DNA from 3 places in the Vibrio sp. HM8-C genome. Region 1 is predicted to be linked to each of the others. Evidence: predicted binding sites of a transcription regulator. Region 1 holds the regulator's gene; each other region holds the start of a gene.
The links. The regulator MetJ, encoded in region 1, represses methionine synthesis genes. The targets are predictions, from matches to a motif close to TTAGACNTNTANANGTCTAA.
Positions count from the first base shown of each region.

Region 2: metN (methionine ABC transporter ATP-binding protein MetN) is a predicted target of MetJ. The motif match lies at 2,818-2,837, and genes of this name have one in related genera.
Region 3: metE (5-methyltetrahydropteroyltriglutamate--homocysteine S-methyltransferase) is a predicted target of MetJ. The motif match lies at 1,681-1,700, and genes of this name have one in related genera.

Region 1 is NZ_JBMMKS010000025.1:4,478-8,766, reverse strand. It holds gene rpmE (50S ribosomal protein L31) at 10-228, shown strand; gene ACOSVQ_RS19885 (malic enzyme-like NAD(P)-binding protein) at 420-1,697, shown strand; gene metJ (met regulon transcriptional regulator MetJ) at 1,806-2,123, opposite strand; gene ACOSVQ_RS19875 (O-succinylhomoserine (thiol)-lyase) at 2,339-3,505, shown strand; gene ACOSVQ_RS19870 (bifunctional aspartate kinase/homoserine dehydrogenase II) at 3,505-4,289, shown strand, end outside.
Region 2 is NZ_JBMMKS010000001.1:156,070-160,358, forward strand. It holds gene ACOSVQ_RS00685 (Zn-ribbon-containing protein) at 1-7, shown strand, start outside; gene ACOSVQ_RS00690 (MetQ/NlpA family lipoprotein) at 122-931, opposite strand; gene ACOSVQ_RS00695 (methionine ABC transporter permease) at 966-1,643, opposite strand; gene metN (methionine ABC transporter ATP-binding protein MetN) at 1,633-2,667, opposite strand; gene gmhB (D-glycero-beta-D-manno-heptose 1,7-bisphosphate 7-phosphatase) at 2,935-3,492, shown strand; gene ACOSVQ_RS00710 (MliC family protein) at 3,588-3,947, shown strand; gene treR (trehalose operon repressor TreR) at 4,028-4,289, shown strand, end outside.
Region 3 is NZ_JBMMKS010000001.1:555,964-560,252, forward strand. It holds gene ACOSVQ_RS02570 (hypothetical protein) at 85-1,431, opposite strand; gene metE (5-methyltetrahydropteroyltriglutamate--homocysteine S-methyltransferase) at 1,737-4,046, shown strand; gene ACOSVQ_RS02580 (GspS/AspS pilotin family protein) at 4,146-4,289, opposite strand, start outside.

The sequences.
Region 1 (4,289 bases):
GGTTATCCCATGAAAGCTGGTATCCACCCAGAATACAAAGCAGTAAACGCGACTTGCTCTTGCGGCAACTCTTTCGTTTTCAACTCTACTCTAGGTAAAGACACAATGCACCTAGACGTATGTGACAAGTGCCACCCATTCTACTCTGGTAAGCAACGTATCGTTGATACTGGTGGTCGTGTTGATCGCTTCAACAAGCGTTTCGGCGCTCTATCTAGCAAGAAGTAATTTTACTTTACGCGAAGATTCAAAAAAGGACGCTACGGCGTCCTTTTTAGTTTCTAACGTTCCGAAACCTCAACATTTCGAACCAAAGAATCTGGTCTTAGGAGCTCTATTTCTCGCGTATCAAAACTATGAAGATCCATTGACATACTCTAGAATGAGTGGCCTTAACAAAAACAATAAGGCTCCACCTAATGTCCAATAATGATCGCCATGAACTCACCGAGGAAGAAGCTTTTCGTCAGCAAGCCCTCGACTACCACGCTCTACCGACTCCAGGAAAAATTGCCGTCGCGCTAACCAAACCAGCCGATTCAGCAAAAGACTTAGCTCTCGCATACAGCCCAGGCGTTGCAGAACCCGTTCGCGAAATCGCACAAAACGTAGAAAACGTTTATAAATACACAGCCAAAGGCAATACCGTTGCGGTAATTTCTAACGGTACAGCCATCCTCGGTTTAGGTAACCTTGGTCCTATGGCATCTAAGCCAGTTATGGAAGGTAAAGCTCTATTATTCAAACGCTTTGCAAATCTAGACTCTATCGACATTCAAGTGAAACATCGCACTATCGATGAGTTCGTTGATACGGTTGCTAACATCGCAGATACCTTTGGTGGTATCAACCTCGAAGACATCAAAGCTCCAGATTGTTTTGAAATTGAACGTCGCTTGATTGAACGTTGTGATGTACCTGTATTCCACGACGACCAACACGGTACCGCAATTGTTACCGCGGCAGGTATGCTGAACGCTATCGAGCTGCAAGGCAAACAGCTTAATGAATGTACTATCGTGTGTTTGGGCGCTGGCGCTGCAGCAGTCGCATGTATGGAGCTGCTAATTAAATGCGGTGCGATGCGTGAAAAAATCTACATGCTTGACCGTAAAGGTGTGATTCATACTCGTCGTGATGATATCAACGAATACAAACAGTTATTTGCTAACAACACAGACAAACGCACACTTGAAGATGTTATCAAAGGTGCAGACCTGTTCTTAGGTGTTTCAGGCCCTAATCTACTCACCGCAGATGAACTGAAGCTGATGGCGGAGAAGCCTGTTGTGTTTGCATGTTCAAACCCAGATCCAGAAATCAAACCGGCTCTTGCACACGCTGTACGTGACGATTTAATCATGGGTACAGGTCGCAGTGATTATCCAAACCAAGTGAATAACGTACTGTGTTTCCCATTTATCTTCCGTGGTGCGCTCGATGTGCGTGCGAAAGTGATTAACGATGAAATGAAACTCGCTGCGGTTGCGGCCATTCGCGAATTAGCGAAAGAACCAGTACCAGAAGAAGTATTGAAAGCCGCAGGTGTTGATTCACTCACGTTCGGTAAAGAATACATCATCCCGAAACCGATGGATCCACGCTTACTACCACGTGTAGCAAAAGCAGTTGCTCAAGCCGCTATTGATTCTGGTGTTGCTCGTATCGAGATGCCAGAAAACTACATGGCGAACTAAATTCAGTTACTGCATTGAACGCAATAGCATCAAAAAAGCCCTGATTCAAATCAGGGCTTTTTACACATATCTGCACAATTGGGCGGAAAAACAGATTAACGACAGCAATTAGTCGTCGTAAGCCTCGAACTCAATGCCCATTTCTGTCATTAGCGCTTTCACTTCTGCTGGAATATCGTCCGGACGGTCTTTACGTAAATCTTCATCCGTAGGTAGTGGCTGACCAGTATAAGCATGTAAGAATGCTTCACATAAAAGCTCACTGTTGGTCGCATGACGCAGGTTGTTGATCTGGCGGCGAGTACGCTCATCTGTGAGTATTTTCAATACCTTAAGTGGAATTGATACGGTGATTTTTTTCACCTGCTCACTTTTTTTTCCATGCTCTGCATAGGGGCTTATATATTCACCGTTCCAGTCTGCCATTGCGCACCTTCATTGTTCGAATTCGAGTAATAATTCCAAAGGCTAGATTTTAGCGGGATTTACTGCCATAAGCAAAGACATATAGACGTCTAGAAGTATTGACGTCTCAAAAAATGAGAAGTAAAGTAAGATGCAATTCCCCAATATAGACGAACACATGTATTCTTACTGTGAATTTGGATGTCTATTTAAGAGTCTCAGGAAAGGAAACACTCATGACCAAACGCAAGCCAGCTACAATCGCAGTTCGTACCGGAATCGAATCAGATACTCAATATCACGCAGTCGTTCCGCCAATTTATTTATCGACTAACTATGGCTTCCCTGCGTTTGGTGAAGTGCCTCAATATGACTATACCCGTTCCGGCAACCCAAACCGTGGCTTATTAGAAAAGGCACTCTACGAATTAGAAAGCGGTGAAGGTGCAGTCGTTACTAACTGCGGTACTTCCGCGCTAAACCTGCTTGCGTCAACATTACTTGGCCCTAACGACTTCATTGTTGCACCACACGATTGCTACGGCGGCACTTACCGTTTGTTCAATACTCGTTCAAACAAAGGCGATTTCAAAGTGCTTTTTGTTGATCAATCTGATGAACAAGCACTTGCAGCGGCATTGTCGAAAAAACCAAAACTCGTGCTGTTAGAAACTCCGTCGAATCCGTTAGTGCGAGTGGTTGATATCGAGAAAATCTGCCAACAAGCAAAAGCCGTCGGCGCTCTAGTTGCTGTAGACAACACATTCTTAACTCCGGTTTACCAAAAGCCGCTAACGCTGGGTGCTGACTTTGTTATCCACTCAACCACCAAGTTCATCAATGGTCACTCAGATGTGATTGGCGGTGTGGTGATCAGTAAAACCAAAGCTCATGCTGAAGAACTAGCTTGGTGGGGTAACTGTATTGGTGCAACGGGCACACCATTTGATAGCTATATGACGCTACGTGGTATCCGTACTCTTGGCGCACGTATGCGTGTGCATGAGGAAAGTTCTCTGCAAATTTTGGATTATTTGAAATCACAGTCACTGATCAAAACCATTTATCACCCTAGCCTGCCTGAGCATCCAGGGCATGAGATTGCGAAGAAACAGCAGCTAGGTTTTGGCTCAATGCTGAGTTTTGAGTTTGCTGGTAGCTACGAGCAACTGAAGTACTTTGTTGGTGAACTAGAGCTTTTCTCTCTTGCAGAATCTCTAGGTGGTGTAGAAAGTTTGATCTGCCATCCGGCGAGCATGACTCACCGAGCGATGGGCGAAGCAGCACTTGCTGAAGCAGGCATTTCTCAACTATTACTGCGCTTGTCAGTTGGCTTGGAAGATGCGTCGGATCTTATCGCTGATTTGGACCAAGCCTTTACCAAAGCTAAGGAGAAGTTTTAATGACTGTTTCACGCCAGCTACATAAATTTGGCGGTAGTAGCTTAGCAGATCCAGAGTGTTATTTGCGTGTCGCGAACATTCTAAAAGAATACTCACAACCTGAAGATTTGGTGGTTGTTTCAGCGGCGGGTAAAACCACCAACCGCTTAATCGCATTTTTGGAAGCATTGAACAAAGACGGCCGTGTTGCCCATGAAACACTGCAATCATTACGTCAGTTCCAATGCAAACTGGTTGAAGACTTACTTGAAGGTGAAGTTGCTGACAATCTGTTAACTCAAGTAAACGGTGAGTTTATTCGCTTAGGTGAGCTAACCGCGCCACTGACCAAAGCACAGCAAGCTGCCGTGCTTGGACATGGTGAAATGTGGTCAGCTCGTTTGTTAGCAGCGCTGCTCAACCAAAGTAATTTGCCAGCGGTTTCACAAGACGCTCGCGAGTTCCTACGTGCAGAAGCAGGCACTCAGCCTGAAGTAGACCGTTCACGCTCTTATCCGCTACTGAAAAAAGTACTCGCTCAGCATGCACATCATCGTATCGTGATTACCGGCTTTATGGCTCAGAATGACCAAGGTGATACCGTTCTACTTGGTCGCAATGGTTCAGACTATTCTGCAACGGTCATCGGTGCGTTAGCTGACGTTGCTCGTGTAACGATTTGGAGTGACGTCGCTGGTGTATATAGCGCAGACCCACGTATCGTAGCGAACGCATGCCTACTGCCTCTTTTACGTTTGGATGAAGCCAACGAGCTGGCTCGCCTTGCTGCACCCGTTCTACATAG
Region 2 (4,289 bases), on a different contig from region 1:
GAAGTAATTAGTTTTAAAACTTATCGACCGTTCATAAGGCTCAACCACCTTCAATAAAAAGGGCTCCAATCGGAGCCCTTGAACTATCTGACAATTAAAAGTCTTAGCAATAATCTAGTGATTACCAGCCTTTAACTGCGCCACCGTGGAAAATTTCTGAAGCGCCGTTTGCTACTTCATCTGTTTGGTAAGCTTTTAGGAAATTTTGTACGTTTTCAGCGTTTACGTTGTCTTCACGAGCAACAAGCAGGTTAACGTAAGGTGATTCTTTGTTTTCTACGAAGATACCATCTTTCTCTGGAGTCAGATTGATAGAGCTTGCGTAAGTTGTGTTGATGATAGAAAGCGTAACGTCATCAAGAGAACGTGGAAGTTGAGCTGCGTCTAGTTCAACGATCTTAATGTTTTTAGGGTTTTCTACGATGTCACGTACAGTTGCTAGTAGACCAACGTCTTCACGTAGTTTTAGTAGACCTTGTTGCTCAAGTAGAAGCAGAGAACGGCCTAGGTTTGTTGGATCGTTTGGTACTGCAATACGGTCACCGTCTTGGATCTCATCAACAGATTTCACTTGTTTTGAGTAACCCGCAATTGGGTAAACAAACGTGTTACCAACGATTGCTAGTTTGTAACCACGGTCAGCAATTTGCTGATCTAAGTATGGCTTGTGTTGGAATGCGTTTGCATCGATTGAACCGTCGTCTAGCGCTGCGTTTGGTGTTACGTAATCAGTGAAAGTTACTAGTTCAACATCTAGGTTGTATTTCTCTTTTGCAATTTTTGCAGCGATTTCTGCTACTTGAGCTTCAGCACCAGCAATTACACCAATTTTCACTTTGTTGTTATCAACTTCTTTTTCACCACAGCCAGCTAGCACAAGAGCAGATGCAGCAGCAGCGATGGTCAGTAAACTTTTAAGATTGAATTTCATGGTAATCTCCTTGTTAGAAATTCTTATATCGTTTTTATCTGTGATCAACGCGGCGTACGAATGCATCGCCGATTGATTGAATTATTTGTACTAGAACAATAAGCATGACAACGGTTACAGCCATTATCACGACATCGTAACGGTGGAAACCGTAACGAATAGCCACATCACCTAGGCCACCACCACCTACCGTACCTGCCATTGCTGAATAGCTCACAAGAGTTACTAGCGTGATAGTTACAGAGTTAAGAATGGTTGGCATTGCTTCAGGTAGCAGCACCTTGCGAATGATTTGCATTGGTGTCGCACCCATAGATTGTGCAGCTTCAACAAGACCAGTTGGAACTTCCAACAATGCACCTTCAATCAAGCGAGCGACAAATGGAATAGCGCCGATGGTTAAAGGTACGATTGCTGCTGTTGTGCCGATGAAAGTACCCACAAGCAACTTTGTCACAGGGATAATTGCAACCATCAACACAAGAAACGGTACTGAACGTCCAACGTTGACGATTGCGCCAAGTGCACTGTTCAATTTCGTGTTTTCTAGCAAACCACCTTTTTTAGTGGTGTGAAGAATAACGCCTAGTGGAATACCTAGTGCAAAACCAATAATTCCTGCAACTGCTACCATATACACTGTTTGCCAAGTTGCTGTTAAAAGCAGGTCACCGTTTAGTGATAACCAACTTGTGATGGTATTAAAGGACATAACCAAGTACCTCTACTTTTACTTTATTGTCACGAAGGTATTGAATTGCAGCATTGTCGTTTTCTTCGTTACCGAAGATTTCCGCTACCATCATGCCGAACTTCACACCGCCAGCGTAATCAAGGTCGGAACTTAAGATGCTGACATCGATATTGAACTTACGTGAAATTTGCGACATCAATGGCGCGTCTACTGTGGCGCCAGTAAATTCTAAGCGCACCAATGGGTAACTGCCTTCAACTCGTGTTTGCTGTAAGCGTGCTTGATAATCATCTGGAATTGATAAATCCAATGTTGAGCGAATGAACTGGTGTGCAAGTTCTGTTTTTGGATGAGCAAAGATTTCACCCACAGTGCCTTTTTCTACCAACTCGCCATCACCGATGATAGCCACTTCATGACAAATACTTTTTACTACATCCATCTCGTGAGTAATCAACAAGATAGTGATATTTAACTTACGGTTAATCTCTTTCAATAGCTCAAGAATTGACTGTGTCGTCGCTGGATCAAGAGCACTGGTTGCTTCGTCACACAGCAATACTTTTGGATCAGACGCTAGAGCACGAGCTATCGCAACACGTTGCTTTTGGCCACCACTTAAGTTTGATGGATAAGTGTCACGTTTCTCTGAAAGACCAACCAGTTGAAGAAGTTCAGACACTTTCTTATCAATGTGTGCTGCACTTTTACCTGATAGCTCTAGTGGCAGAGCAACGTTTTCAAACACAGTACGTGATGAAAGCAGATTAAAATGCTGGAAAATCATACCGATGTTACGGCGTGCTTCGCTCAATTGTTTCGAGCTAAGCTTCGTTAGATCAACACCATCAACAATAACGCTACCGTTAGTTGGGCGTTCTAGCATGTTCACACAACGAATCAGAGTACTTTTACCAGCACCTGAAGAGCCAATAACACCGAAGATTGTGCCTTGTTGGATGTTAAGGTTGATGTCTTTTAAGGCATTGATTTCTTTCGTGCCTTGATAGAACACCTTGTTGACGTGACTAATCTCAATCATTGAAAAACCTGCGCAGGGATAAATCTTGGTTGTTTTGTAACGAGTTACCTTTGTATTACTAAAATAGTAGTAACAACAGAATAAAATATTTAACTCGTTCTAACTTGGTAGAGGATGCTATGGCTTAACTAACTTCAAGTCAATAGATATTTTTACGTCTAGACGTCTAAATGGTCATTCGAGAGAGATCGTTAAGTAATTAGATAGTGATGAAAGAAATAAAGCGTGCAATAATTCGCGTAGTTTGACTTTATAGAGATGAATATTTTGGCGAAACCAGCTGTGTTTTTAGACCGTGACGGCGTGATAAACGTGGATCATGGCTATGTAAGCGACGAACATGACTTTGAGTTTATCGATGGTGTTTTTGATGCAACGAAAAAGCTGCATGAAATGGGTTACTTGCTTGTGCTTGTTACTAACCAATCAGGTATTGCTCGTGGCATGTTTAGCGAAGATCGTTTTCTTTCATTAACACAGTGGATGGATTGGAATTTCGTTGATAACGGCGTCGAACTCGATGGCATTTATTACTGCCCTCACCACGCAGAACATGGTGTAGGTAAATATAAAGAAGATTGCGATTGCCGTAAGCCTAAGCCAGGTATGTTTATCTCAGCTCGAGATTTTCTAAAAATCGACATGGCGAATTCTGTTATGGTGGGCGATAAAGCCGAAGACATGATGGCCGCCGAAGCTGCTGGTGTAGGTACTAAAATTTTAGTGCGCACTGGTAAGCCTGTGACAGAAAAAGGTGAAAGTTTAGCGACCGTTGTACTGGACAGTTTGCGCGATGTGCCTAACTATTTAAAAGAGCGCAAATAATACCATTACAAGTAATCGGTAGTAGATACATTGCTGGGTTTGGTATTAGGAGGTCGCTTGTGCGGCCTTTTTTATTACTAAAAGAGAGAATCATCATGAAGAGAAACGATAACCTTGTTGCGTTTTGCCTGATGGCACTATCTTTGACTGCATTAACCGCCTGCTCAAGCTCAACTGAAGTCGATGGGCTTAAAGTTAAAGACAGTGATTTCCAACATTACGTGTGTGACGATGAGAAGCAGTTTGACGTGGCTTATGTATCGTCTGAAAACGCAGTATTGAGGACGTCTGAAAGCATGTACCGTTTAGTCAGTATTCCAACAGGCTCAGGGGCAAAATACATACTGGATGATCACACCTCTGTGGTCGTTAATCCTGTTACCTTGTTCACGAAAGGCAACGACGCTAGGTTAGAAGTCAAAGGTATTATCTATAAAACTTGCCGGATAGAGTGAATTTTTGCTTATATATGGCCTAGAGCATAAGTAGTGCGGTGGTTTCGCCACCGCTTTTATCACCTTGCAGACCATATTTCATGAGCAAAAAACTCACCATTCTTGATATCGCAAAACTTTCCGGAGTCGGTAAATCTACCGTTTCTCGCGTACTCACCAATGATCCAAAAGTGAAGCCTGAAACTCGAGAGAAGGTAGAGAAGGTAATTGCAGAATCGGGTTACGTTCCTTCAAAGTCAGCACAGCTTATGCGTGGTGGCAGTCAAAAAGTTGTTGGTGTTATTATCTCTCGTCTTGATTCGCCGTCTGAAAATCGTTCTGTCAGCAGTATGCTTGAGACAC
Region 3 (4,289 bases), on a different contig from region 1:
TTGGTTTATTGACGTCCAAACAAAAAGCTCTGCATATGCAGAGCTTTTTTGTAACGAGAGTGATGGAAAAGAAAGGTCTAGAACTTAGCGCTCGCCACCGATTTTGAAGATCTCATCTTGAGCAATGGCAACAACACTATCGATGCTGACAGTGTCCTGAATGTTCGAAATCAGTCGGGTTGCTTTCAGTTTTAGCTCATGGCCTGAATACGCTTCTTCGCTGAGCTTGTAGAGTATTTTATTGAGTACTCGTGTCGCGTTTTCTGTTGAACACTTGGGTAATAAGATAATGAGCTCATCTTCAAATTTGGTGTTTTTGATGATGTAGTCGCTGCCTCGAATAAATGATCCAATCACTTCAATGATATGGCTATGTGCTTGAGGAACCACATTCAACGTTTTGGCTTCATCAAGATTGTATTTAACCAGAATCAGAGAATTCTCAGCGTTAGTTTTTACCACCTCTTCCAGATGGCGAGACTCAGTGATGTCGTAGTTATACACTGCAATGTCATCAACCAGCTTGTTGAACTGAACATCATAGAAGCTCTCTTTTCCTTCGACAATGTTACGTGTCAGCCTATCCAGCTCTCTCTTTTTCAGAATTAGGAACAGGATGAAGAAGATCAGCGAAGAGTACTGAATGATTAAGTAGGATTTACTAAACCAAACGTTCAGGTATGACACCTTTAGTCTGACGATCGTTTTAGCATCTACAGGGTAGTCCTGATGAAATTGTAGTACTGGGATATCTGAATCGGAGAAACTGTAGACGTTCTTGCCGTTGTAATACTCTTTGTTGATATAGGTATGGGCATTAAAAATGTTTGCTACAGGAATATCGAGAATCAAACTACCTATGTTTGTCTCATCTTTGGTCAGTGGACGAGTCAACGTCATCGCAACATTACCTGACGGATCCTGAAGAATATCGTAGGTGTAGTTGATGTTTGGCAGCTTTGCGTTGTAGTAAAGCAGCGCACAATAATCAGAAGTTTGACAGGCAATGGCATTTTTAAAGCTTGAACGATTAACAGGCTTTATTCTGTAAAACAGTGTGTTGTTGTTAAGCGATAAGTAGCTTAAATCATTAACATATTCGTCCTTAATCAGGTAAGGACTCTCTTCGACGATGTTCGTTAAAGTTTGAAGAACAGTAGCATCGACAATGCTAATTCTCTCATTGTTGTATAGGTCTAAAATGTCTTTGGTTTTTATTGTGTCTGTGTCGTGTTTTACCGCTAGGCTCGCCATTACGCTTTTGGACACGATGTTCAGACGGTCTCTTGCTGAATCAAAAACAGAAATGAAATTTTCAAAACTGTATTTTTTGTCGTTAATTATATGCTTAGTGGCAAAGCTAATATGAATGGCACTTAATAAAGTACCTAAACATAGGCTTACCAAGATGGTCAGCAGGATTTTTTTCATCACTCAAACTCAAAATAGGGGTTAAAACTAAACTCACTATTTTAGGTCTGAGCCATTTTTGCTGTATGTAGGATTAGTCTGTTTGTCTTAACGTAAAGGCTGTTTACAGGGTGAGCTTCAACGTCAAATCGAGTCTGTATTTCACAAATGTTTGAGTGTCACAGTATCGCTTAAATTATCCACATGAATATTTTTAATAAACAAGTTGAATATTAGTTGATTGTTTCATGAAGCCGTTGGGGTGATAGTTTAGCCATCCAGACATCTTTTGTGTTTGGCCTCAGCTTAACAAAAGGAACGATCACATGGCGACTATTACACATATTTTGGGCTATCCACGTATTGGCGAAAAACGCGAACTTAAATTTGCACTAGAAAAATACTGGCGTGGTGACATCACTCAACAAGAACTAAAAGCGGTTGGTAGTGAAATTCGACACAACAACTGGGCGTTACAAAAATCAGCAGGTTTAAGCTTCGCGACTGCGGGCGATTTCGCATGGTACGATCATGTACTCACCACCACATTACTGCTTGGACACGTGCCTGCTCGTCATAATCCATCTCATAACAAAGATAGCTTTCCTGACCTTGATACACTGTTCCGTGTTGGTCGTGGTCAATCGCAAAGTACATGTGGCTGTAATGGCAGTGCCGCATCAGATATGACTAAGTGGTTCAACACCAACTACCACTACATCGTTCCTGAATTCAGCTCAGACGATAAATTTGAAGTCAGCTGGCCACAACTGTTTGAAGAGGTGAACGAAGCCATTAAAACGGGAGCGAATGTAAAACCGGTTCTATTAGGGCCTGTGAGCTACCTGTATCTCGGAAAAGAAGTCGAAGAGGATTTTGACCGTTTGACTTTACTACCTCGTTTACTGACGGCATACCAAAACATTTTGTCGAAGTTGGCCAAACAAGGGGTTGAGTGGGTGCAAATTGATGAGCCCGTTCTAGCACTTGAGCTTGAAAGCCAATGGCAGGACGCATTTAAATTGGCGTATCAGGTGCTGCAAGGAGACGTTAAAGTACTGCTTACCACATACTTTGACTCAGTGATTGATACTCTCGACAAGATAGTTGCACTGCCAGTGAATGGACTTCATATCGACATTTCCGCTGCGCCACAACAGCTAGATAGCGTACTAAACAAACTGCCTGAGCATTGGGTGCTGTCAGTAGGCGCTATCAACGGCAGAAACGTATGGCGAGCAGATTTGGGTCGTCTTCGTAATCAGCTACAACCGGTGAAAGACAAATTAGGTGATCGCCTTTGGGTCGCAAGTTCATGTTCACTTCTACATAGCCCAGTTGATTTAGAGCTTGAGCAGAATCTTTCGGCAGAGGTGCGTAGCTGGTTTGCGTTTGCCAAACAGAAAGTGACGGAAGTTGCTGTACTTGGACGAGCATTGGATGGCGAACAAGATGCCATTCTGGCTTGTGATACTTATAGTCAGCCAATAGTAAAGCGAAAGACAGCAACCCACGTCAACAAGCCACAGGTACAAGCTCGAGTAAATGCTATTACAGCTTCGTTGGCGGAAAGAAGTGAGCCGTATAAGCAAAGAGCGGCGAAACAAGCGAAGCAGCTTGGTTTGCCATTGTTCCCAACCACAACTATTGGTTCGTTTCCTCAAACCGGCGAGATTCGTACTCAACGCAGCGCATTCCGAACAGGAGTATTGCCAGAGGCTGAGTATATTACTGCGCTGAAAGGGCACATTGCTGATGCTGTAAAGCGTCAAGAGGCTCTAGGGTTAGATGTGTTAGTACATGGTGAAGCAGAGCGTAACGATATGGTTGAGTACTTTGCAGAAAACCTCGCTGGTTTTCAAACCACGCAATTTGGTTGGGTGCAAAGTTATGGTTCACGCTGCGTGAAGCCAGCGATTGTCGTCGCAGATATTGAACGTGAAAAGCCAATGACGGTGGAATGGTCTAGCTACGCACAGTCCCTGACCAAAAAGAAGATGAAAGGCATGCTGACTGGTCCTGTTACCATCTTATGCTGGACATTCCCACGTGAAGACATCAGCCGCAAAGAGATTGCGCAGCAATTGGCTCTGGCACTGCGTGATGAAGTGTCTGATCTTCAAAATGCGGGCATTAATATCATTCAGATTGATGAACCAGCCATTCGTGAAGGTTTGCCACTGAAGAAGCGTGACCACAAAACGTATTTAGATTGGGCAGTTGAATCATTCAAAATCTCTGCGGCAAGTGCAGCAGCAGAAACGCAGATCCATACTCACATGTGTTACAGCGAGTTCAATGAAATCATCGATTCGGTTGCTGCACTGGATGCCGATGTGATTACCATTGAGACTTCCCGTTCGAATATGGAACTGCTGAAGGCGTTTGAAGACTTTAACTATCCAAATGAAATTGGCCCAGGTGTTTACGATATACATTCACCAAACATTCCGACTCAGGAATGGATTGAAGGCCTGTTACGTAAAGCAGCTACGAAAATTCCGGCAGAACGTTTATGGGTCAACCCAGACTGTGGATTGAAAACACGTAACTGGAAAGAGGTTGAAGCTTCGCTCATCAATATGGTGTTAGCTGCGAAAACCTTACGAGAAGAAGCACAAAGTAACGCGGCTTAAATATCAGCTACACTTCGGTTACAAAAGGTAGAAAAGCATAAGGGGCTCATTTGAGCCCCTTATTGATGTACAAAACTCTCTATTGATGCACAAACATAGCTATTGAGTGGTACAGGTTTGATTGGTAATCAGCTCATCAACCATTAGCTGTCCGCGGGTGTTACGCACTTTTATGCGATAGCTTAAACCCACTTCCAAATTGGCTTTAATATTTTTATCTGAACAAAAGGTTTTAATGCTGGT